Regions from separate parts of the Cupriavidus sp. FW306-01-F10A genome, predicted to be linked through region 1. Evidence: predicted binding sites of a transcription regulator. Region 1 holds the regulator's gene; the other holds the start of a gene.
The links. The regulator NrdR, encoded in region 1, represses ribonucleotide reductase genes. The targets are predictions, from matches to a motif close to CACNANATNTNGTG.
Positions count from the first base shown of each region.

Region 1 (4,450 bases):
AGCGCCCGAACAGGCGAAAGGTTGGTGGATCCCGAGGCGATGCGCTGGCGGTATCGCCCATCAGCACCATGGCCATCTTTATGGCGACGACGTTCTGCCAGGTGGTGGGCAGGGCCAGCACCTCGGTGGCCGACAGGAAGCGGTCCGGGGTCTGGTCGAAATTCGTATCCACGCCGTAGAGCACCTGGAAGACTTCGACGCCTGAGATCAGCGAAACAGCCTGATATGCCGTGCCGGCCGTGAGGATTTCCTTGTTGGCGGCGTCCCGTGGACGATAGCCACACATCAGCTGAGGCATGCCGCTGGCATCGTTGCTGACATAGAAGACCGCCATGCCGCGCGCGAGGTCTGCGTCTTCCCAGGCCTGCGGCTCGGCGACGCCATTGCCGGAGCAGTCGATCATGCTGTTGTCCGGAACGGTGCGGTCCTGCTGTGTGCCGGAGCCGAAGAAGCGGACCTGCAGCACGTCGCTCTTGTTCACGGCGCCCGCCTGGGCTGGACACGCGAGGTTTTGCGCCGGATTGCCGAGGTCTTGCGTGGGGGCGCCGCAGCTGTCGAGCCCACTGATGGTCGGCGACAGGCTCGTGGTGGTGAGCATGACGCCTCCAGGGCTGGGCGCCGGTGGCCCGCTGGCGCCGGGCGAGGCCGCGGCGCTGTTGCCCGCATAGTTGCTCCAGGCGGCCTGGCGCACGATCCGCACCACGGTATCCACCGCAAAGCGGCCTTTCTCATCCAGCGCAGTGGTGTCGTCGATGCTGTTGTAGTTGGCTCGCCCGGTCAGGTAGAGCGCCGCGGCAGCCATGATCAGGAGCAGGCTCAGCGTCATCGCCACCATCAGCTCCACCAGCGACAGCCCCAGTTGACGATGCCGACCGGCGTTGGGATACGTCCTGGCGTTGCGCATGTCAGTTCACCGTACCCTGCGTGGCCACGATGACCACCTGGGGGCGCGTGCCCATATCGGACATGTCGACCCGTGCCGCGACCGTTTTGGCTGCAAGCCGGGAGATCCAGCCGATCTTGATGACTATCGGGGCGTCGTCCGCGCGGCCAGTGGCCGAGGGCGTGCATCCCCATGAGAAGCCGGTGGCCTGGTCGTAGGCGACCATGTCCCGGCAAATCACGGCGCGTCCGCCAGGCAGGCCTGTGCTGACACGTTCCCAGAACTCGGCGACATCGAAATCCGCCAGTTGCTGCGCGCACCCGGCCGCCGTGCCCGGGCAGGCGACAGCGTACGGGCTGTTTGCCGCCGTGAGCGCAGGCGGCTGCCCGCTGGCCGTGTCGATGAAGTAGCGGTTCGGGGTGATGGCTTCCGCCGCCGCGCCGGTTTGCGAGACGGCCGGATTGGCACGCATGCGCTCGGCCATCTCGGTGGCCAGCTGCATGGCAGTGGTGTCGTAGGAAGCTTGTTGCGTGAAGCGGGATGAATTCAGCAGCAGGCTGGCGACGCCGAGCACGCCAACCGCCAGAACGACAATTGCCACCAATGCTTCGAGCATGGCAAAGCCGGCTGCCCCGCGGCAGCGTTGACCCATTCTGACCCCCGTCAAAAGACGTCCGACTTCGTTAACTTCTTTTTTTTGGTCTGCAATCCCGGGCCCTTTTAATATGCGACAGCGGGCCTTGCGGAAATGCAACGGGGATTAAACAACGATTTTGTTACTTTTGCTACCCCTTCCGAGGGGTGGACGCCGCAAACTCATCCAGCACGTCGCGGAATTCCGACACGTCCTCAAAGCTCCGGTACACCGAAGCAAAGCGGATATACGCGATCTTGTCGAGCTTGCGCAATTCGCGCATCACCAGTTCGCCGACCTGGCTGCTTGGGATTTCTTTCTCTCCCAGTGCCAGCAGCTTTTCTTCGATGCGGGTGATGGCTTCGTCGATGGCTTCGGCCGAGACCGGGCGCTTGCGCAGCGCCAGGCGCATGGAGTCCTTCAGCTTGGCGCGGGTGTAGTCCACGCGCGAGCCGTTTTTCTTGACGATGGCGGGGAAGAACAGCTCGATCCGCTCATAGGTGGTGAAGCGGCGGTCGCAGGCTTCGCAGCGGCGGCGCCGGCGCACGGCATCGCCGTCTTCCGACATGCGCGTGTCGAGTACCTGGGTATTGGAATGACCGCAAAAGGGGCATTTCATGCCGGACCACCTTCAGTTGAACCCCGTCGCCTTGTCCGTGTTGTCGTTCTGCGGAGGCGGGGCGGGTTGGCGAGGCCCGCAGGCCGGTGCCCGAGGACGCCGGCTTGCGGAGCTGCCGGCCGCTCATGCGAAATCCGCATGGGCGGCCTCGATGCATCAGCCGTAGACCGGGAAACGCTTGGTCAGGGCTGCCGCCTGCTCGCGCACGCTGGCGATATTGGCGGCGTCGTGCGGGTTGTCCAGCACGTCGGCGATCAGGTTGCCGACGATGCGGGCTTCTTCTTCCTTAAAGCCGCGCGTGGTCATGGCCGGCGAGCCCAGGCGGATGCCCGAGGTCACGAACGGCTTTTCCGGATCGTTGGGGATGGCGTTCTTGTTGACGGTGATATGCGCCTCGCCCAGGATGCGCTCGGCTTCCTTGCCGGTGATGTTCTTGGCGCGCAGGTCGACCAGCATCACGTGGCTTTCGGTGCGGCCCGAGACGATGCGCAGGCCGCGCGCGATCAGGGTCTCGGCCAGCACGGCGGCGTTCTTCACCACTTGCTGCTGGTATTCCTTGAACTCAGGCGTCAGCGCTTCCTTGAAGGCGACGGCTTTGCCGGCGATCACGTGCATCAGCGGGCCGCCCTGGATGCCGGGGAAGATGGCCGAGTTGATGGCCTTCTCGTGCTCGGCCTTCATCAGGATCACGCCGCCGCGCGGGCCGCGCAGGCTCTTGTGCGTGGTGGTGGTGACGAAGTCGGCGTGCGGCACCGGGTTCGGGTAGACGCCCGCGGCGATCAGGCCGGCGTAGTGGGCCATGTCGACCATGAAGTAAGCGCCGATCGACTTGGCAACCTTGCTGATGCGCTCGAAGTCGATGCGCAGCGCGAAGGCCGAGGCGCCGGCGATGATCAGCTTGGGCTTCTTCTCCTGGGCCAGCTTTTCCAGCGCGTCGTAGTCGATGTCTTCCTGGGCGTTCAGGCCGTAGCTGACCACGTTGAACCACTTGCCGCTCATGTTCAGGGCCATGCCGTGGGTCAGGTGGCCGCCTTCGGCCAGGCTCATGCCCATGATGGTGTCGCCCGGCTTGAGCACGGCGAAGTACACGCCCTGGTTGGCCTGCGAGCCCGAGTTGGGCTGCACGTTGGCGGCTTCGGCGCCGAACAGCTGCTTGACGCGGTCAATGGCCAGCTGCTCGACGACGTCGACGTACTCGCAACCGCCGTAGTAGCGCTTGCCGGGGTAGCCCTCGGCGTACTTGTTGGTCAGCTGCGAACCCTGGGCGGCCATCACGGCCGGCGAGGTGTAGTTCTCGGAGGCGATCAGCTCGATGTGGTCTTCCTGGCGCTGGTTCTCCTGCTGGATGGCGGCAAAGACCTCGGGGTCGATCTGGTCGATCGTAAAACGGCTGCGTTCGAACATGGCGAAACTCGTCTGAAAAATAGGGAATCCGATTCACGCATCGGGGATAGGGCGCGCGGGGAAGGCTAGCGGCGACCAGCACCGGCGGCTCGTTGTAACCGTCGGTGCAGGGCGCACCCTGCTTCCCATTCGCTGCCCAGGCGAGCGGCAGGCGCAAGCAACTTCACGCCTAGGCGTGCTGAACGTTACGCGAACGCGCAATGAACGTCACGCCAGAGAACTTGCGCTTCCTCGTGGTAGTGCCCACTGACTTCGCCAGTCGCGCAAGATGGAATGGTTGCGCGCAGTGTAGCGCGAGGCGGGCGCCCGCCGCAAGCCGTCGGCCCCGCCAGGCAAGCACTGGCAAGGGCTGGCCAGCAACTTGCTGTTGCAAAGTCGTCATGCGGGTTTACACGAAACCGCTATCGCTCTCCGTTACAATCGCGGCCATGACAAACTTTGTCTGGACCCTGCGGGTGTACTGGGAAGACACCGACGCGGGCGGCGTAGTGTTCTACGCCAACTACCTGAAGTTCTTCGAGCGCGCCCGCACCGAGTGGCTGCGTGCGCTCGGCATCGAGCAGCAATCGCTCGCCGACGAGGCGGGCGTGGTCTTTATCGTCCGCAGCACGGCGGTGGACTACAATGCGCCCGCCCGGCTGGATGACCAGCTCGAAATCCGCACGCGCATCGACCGGGTCGGCCCGGCGTCGGTCCAGTTCACCCAGGAAGCCTGGCGTGGCGAGCTGATGCTGGCCTCTGGCGCGATCCGTGTTGGGTGTGTCGATCGAAGCACTTTCCGTCCCGCCCCGATTCCCGACCCCGTTCTAGCTACCATCAAGTCCGCACGATGAATCCCGTGACCGTCACGCAAGACATGTCGATCGTAACGCTGGTGCTCCACGCCAGCCTGCTGGCACAGGCCGTCATG
Region 1 covers NZ_JBYSYA010000014.1:131,121-135,570, forward strand. The annotation lists gene AC3WLF_RS20430 (PilW family protein) at 1-904, opposite strand, end outside; gene pilV (type IV pilus modification protein PilV) at 906-1,535, opposite strand; gene nrdR (transcriptional regulator NrdR) at 1,669-2,136, opposite strand; gene glyA (serine hydroxymethyltransferase) at 2,293-3,540, opposite strand; ZMP/ZTP riboswitch at 3,668-3,813, opposite strand; gene ybgC (tol-pal system-associated acyl-CoA thioesterase) at 3,969-4,373, shown strand; gene tolQ (protein TolQ) at 4,370-4,450, shown strand, end outside.

Region 2 (4,450 bases), on a different contig from region 1:
ACGTTGTCGAGCATCCGCATGGCGGTGCGGATGGTCTTCTGCAGCTTGGCGTGGTCGAGCGCGTACGAACCATCAGCCTGCTTGGCCAGGTGGGCGACCAGGTTGACCGAGCCCAGGTTGCAGACGGCGATCTCGCTGTCATTGGTGTTCAGCGTGATTTCCGTGCACAGGTTGGAGCTGTGGACGACGCCGACGTGCTGCTGCGGGCTGCGGATGTTGCACGGATCCTTGAAGGTGATCCACGGGTGGCCGGTTTCGAACAGCATGCCCAGCATCTTGCGCCAGAGCTGCATGGCCGGGATCTTCTTGAACAGCTTCAGTTCGCCGCTGGCGGCCTTGGCTTCGTAGCCGAGGTAGGCCTGCTCGAACGCCTTGCCGACCTTGTCGTGCAGGTCCGGGCAGGTGGACGGCGAGAACAGCGTCCATTCGCCGTTTTCCATCACGCGCTTCATGAACAGGTCCGGAATCCAGTTGGCCGTGTTCATGTCGTGGGTGCGGCGGCGGTCGTCGCCGGTGTTCTTGCGCAGCTCCAGGAATTCTTCGATGTCCAGGTGCCACGTTTCCAGGTAGGCGCAGACGGCGCCCTTGCGCTTGCCGCCCTGGTTCACGGCCACGGCGGTGTCGTTCACCACCTTCAGGAACGGGACCACGCCCTGGCTCTTGCCGTTGGTGCCCTTGATGTGCGAGCCGAGCGCGCGCACGTTGGTCCAGTCATTGCCCAGGCCGCCGGCGAACTTGGACAGCAGCGCGTTTTCCTTGAGCGCTTCGTAGATGCCTTCCAGGTCGTCCGAGACGGTGGTCAGGTAGCACGACGACAGCTGCGAGCGCTGGGTGCCCGAGTTGAACAGGGTCGGCGTGGACGACATGAAGTCGAACGACGACAGCAGCTGGTAGAACTCGATGGCGCGCGCTTCGCGGTCGGTTTCGTTGAGGGCCAGGCCCATGGCGACGCGCATGAAGAATGCCTGCGGCATCTCGATGCGGGTCTCGTCGATGTGCAGGAAGTAGCGGTCATACAGCGTCTGCAGGCCCAGGTAGTTGAACTGGAAGTCGCGGCCGGCGTCCAGCGCGGCGCCCAGGCGGGCCAGGTCGAAGGTGGCCAGCTTCTCGTCCAGCAGCTCGGCCTTGATGCCGCGCGCGATGAACTTCGGGAAGTACTCGGCGTAACGCGTGGTCATTTCGGCCTGAGTCACTTCGGCACCCAGGATTTCCTTGCGGATGGTGTGCAGCAGGATGCGGGCAGTGACCTGGCTGTAGTCCGGGTCCTTTTCGATCAGGGTACGCGCGGCCAGGATGGCGGAGTCGTACACCTGCGTCATCGGCACGCCTTCGTACAGGTTCTTGAGCGTTTCCTTGAGGATCGGCTCGGCGCTGACGGCCTTGCCCAGGCCGGCGCAGGCGGTGTCGAGCAGCTCGTGCAGGGCGACGATGTCCAGCGGCTTGGTCACGCCGCCGTCGGTCACGTTGACGCTGATGCCGCCTTCCTGCACGCGGGCCACGGCCTCGGCGCTGGCGCTGGCGCGTTCTGCCTTGCGCTTCTCGCGGTACAGCACGTAGGCGCGGGCCACTTCATGCTCGCCCGAGCGCATCAGCGCCAGTTCCACGTGGTCCTGCACGTCTTCGATATGGATGGCGCCGCCGTTGGGGCGGCTGCGCACCAGCGCGCGCACGACGTTGTCAGTCAGTTGCTCGACGATCTCGCGCACGCGCGCGGACGCGGCGCCCTGCCCGCCGTTCACGGCGAGGAAGGCCTTGGTCATGGCAACGGCGATCTTGGACGGCTCGAAAGCCACCACGGCGCCATTGCGACGAATGATCTTGTGATCCGGGTAGTTCGTATTGGCGGCGTTGGCGGGGGTCTGCTGCGCGGTCGGTGCGATACCGGCGGCGGCGCCACCCGTGGTGATTTCGTTCTGGGCCGTTTGCATGAGAACTCCTGTTTTTACCCTGGAAATAAGAGACAAAAGAGTCCCTGGCGAAATGCGGCGAAAAGAACGTCCCTCCCGGCGTGAAGTCGGGGGCGGACAGACTGCCTTTGCGTGGACATTTCGCCAGGGACTCTTGTGATTCGCTGGCCTTAGCGGGCGGTTTCGAGACGATGCACGAACTTCGTGATCCCTGACTCACCCTTGGGCCGGCTCCCCGGTTTGACTACTAGATATAGTGTGTGATGCGTGAAACTGGGCTAAGTATAGTGAAACGAATCCGAATGACCAGTCTTGACAAGCGCTTTTTCGGGGGCGGTGGCGCCGATGCGGCAACGCCACATGCCCGCAAGCCTAGTACTCGCAAGGGTTTTCGTCAGACCGTTCGCAACTGCACATTTCACAAAAATTTTTTTGATTGTTGCGACGTTGCGATAGCCCCACCCGGGGGTGGGGCATGTGCGCCGGAACGGGGCGCACGGGGATGGGGAATGAGGTTAAGGATTCGTCACCTGGCCAGCCGCGCCCGGGCACTGGTAGGGCAACATGCCCGGCGCCACGCCCGCCTGCCTGGCAAAGCGCGCCCAGTCGAAATGCGGGCCGGGATCGGTCTTGCGCCCCGGGGCGATGTCGCTGTGGCCGGCAATCGCGCGCACCGGGTAGGCGGCCAGCAGCGCGGGCACCAGCGCGGCCACGGTGTCGTACTGGGCCAGGGTGAACGGCAGGTCGTCGCAGCCCTCGATCTCGATGCCGATGGAAAAATCATTGCAGCGGGCGCGGCCGAAGAAGTCGGACTGTCCGGCGTGCCAGGCCCGCTGCGTGCACGGGACAAACTGCACCAGCTCACCCTCGCGCGTGACCAGGAAGTGCGCGGACACCTGCACCTGGTGGATGGTGGCAAAGAACGGGTGCTTGTTGGGATCGAGCCGGTTCTGGAAGAAGGCCTCGATGTCGCCGCTGCCGAACTGGCCGGGCGGCAGGCTGATGTTGTGCAGCACCACCAGGTCCACCGGCATGCCGGCCGGGCGCTCGTCAAAGTTGGGCGACGGCACGCGGCGCGCGGCGGGAACCCAGCCGTCGGCCTCTGGCAGATAGCGGTGCTCGGGCTTGCTCATGACGTGCCCTCGCCTTCCACGGTGCTACGGTCGGCGGCGTCCATGGCTTCGCGGATGCCCAGTTGCTGGATGCGGTAGCGCAGCTGGCGCAGGTTCAGGCCCAGCAGCGGCGCGGCCGCGGTGCGGTTGAAGTTGGTCTGCGCCAGCGCCTGCAGGATCAGCTCGCGCTCCACGGCTTCCAGCCTGGCTTGCAGGTCGATCGGGAAGACGATGCCGCGGCAGGCGCGTTCGGCGGGATCGCCGGCGGGCTCGGGTTCGGGCGCGCTGGCCGGGGCCGGGGGCGGCTCTGCCGGGGCCGGCGCGGGCGCGGCGGCCGGCGGCACCGGCGCCCACATGCCTGCGGCGCCCCAGGGAGCGGAATAGTTGGTGGGCGCCATCGCCGGCGCGGGGGCATGCATCAGCCCGGCGCGCTCGGCGCCGGCGTCCAGCGGGCCCAGGTCGGCCAGCTCGATCTCTTCGCTCTCGGCAAAGGCGTAGGCGCGCTCCAGCAGGTTCTCCAGCTCGCGCACATTGCCGGGGAAGGGATAGGCCACCAGCCGTTGCAGCGCCGCCGGCGACAGCCGCCTGGGGCGCGGGTCGCCGTAGCGCACCGCCAGGTGGTCCAGGATGGCGCGCGCCAGCACCGGGATGTCTTCACCGCGCTCGCGCAGCGTGGGCATGCGCAGCGCCAGCACGTTCAGGCGGTAGTACAAGTCCTGCCGGAACTGGCCGGCCGCCACCATCGCCGCCAGGTCCTTGTGGCTGGCGCACATCACGCGCACGTCGACGGCGTCTTCGCGGCTGGCGCCGATCTTGCGCACGCGGCGCTCCTGCAGCGCGCGCAGCAGCTTGACCTGCATCGGCAGCGGCAGGTCGGCCACCTCGTCGAGCAGCAGCGTGCCGCCGTTGGCGGCCTGGAAGAAGCCGCCGCGCTCCCCGTCGGCACCGGTGAAGGCGCCTTTGACATGGCCGAAGAACTCGGACTCCATCAGGTTCTCGGGGATGGCGCCGCAGTTGACGGCGATAAACGGATGCGCGGCGCGGCCGCTGGTGGCGTGGATGGCGCGCGCGGCGCGCTCCTTGCCGCTGCCGGATTCGCCGCTGATCACCACCGGCGCCATGCTGCGCGCCAGCCGCGACAGCGAGCGGCGCACCTCCTGCATGGCGGCGGAATGGCCAGGAAGCAGGGCCGCGGCGCGGTCTGCGGCCTGCTCGGCCGCGGCGGCTTCGGCATCGGTGCTGTCGCGCTGCTGGCGGCCCAGCGCGTTCAGCACCAGGCTGCGCAGCTGCTCCAGCGAGACCGGCTTGGCGATGTAGTCGAAGGCGCCGGCCTTGAGTGCTTCCACAGCGTTGTCGGCGCTGCCGTAGGCGGTGATGACCGCCACCGGGATGCGCTCCGGCGCGGCCGACAGCTGGCGCACGATCTCGATG
Region 2 covers NZ_JBYSYA010000005.1:268,935-273,384, forward strand. The annotation lists gene AC3WLF_RS10280 (ribonucleoside-diphosphate reductase subunit alpha) at 1-1,928, opposite strand, end outside; gene ampD (1,6-anhydro-N-acetylmuramyl-L-alanine amidase AmpD) at 2,423-3,040, opposite strand; gene AC3WLF_RS10290 (sigma-54-dependent transcriptional regulator) at 3,037-4,450, opposite strand, start outside.
Region 2: the regulator NrdR is predicted to act here: its motif matches at 2,153-2,166, upstream of AC3WLF_RS10280 (ribonucleoside-diphosphate reductase subunit alpha).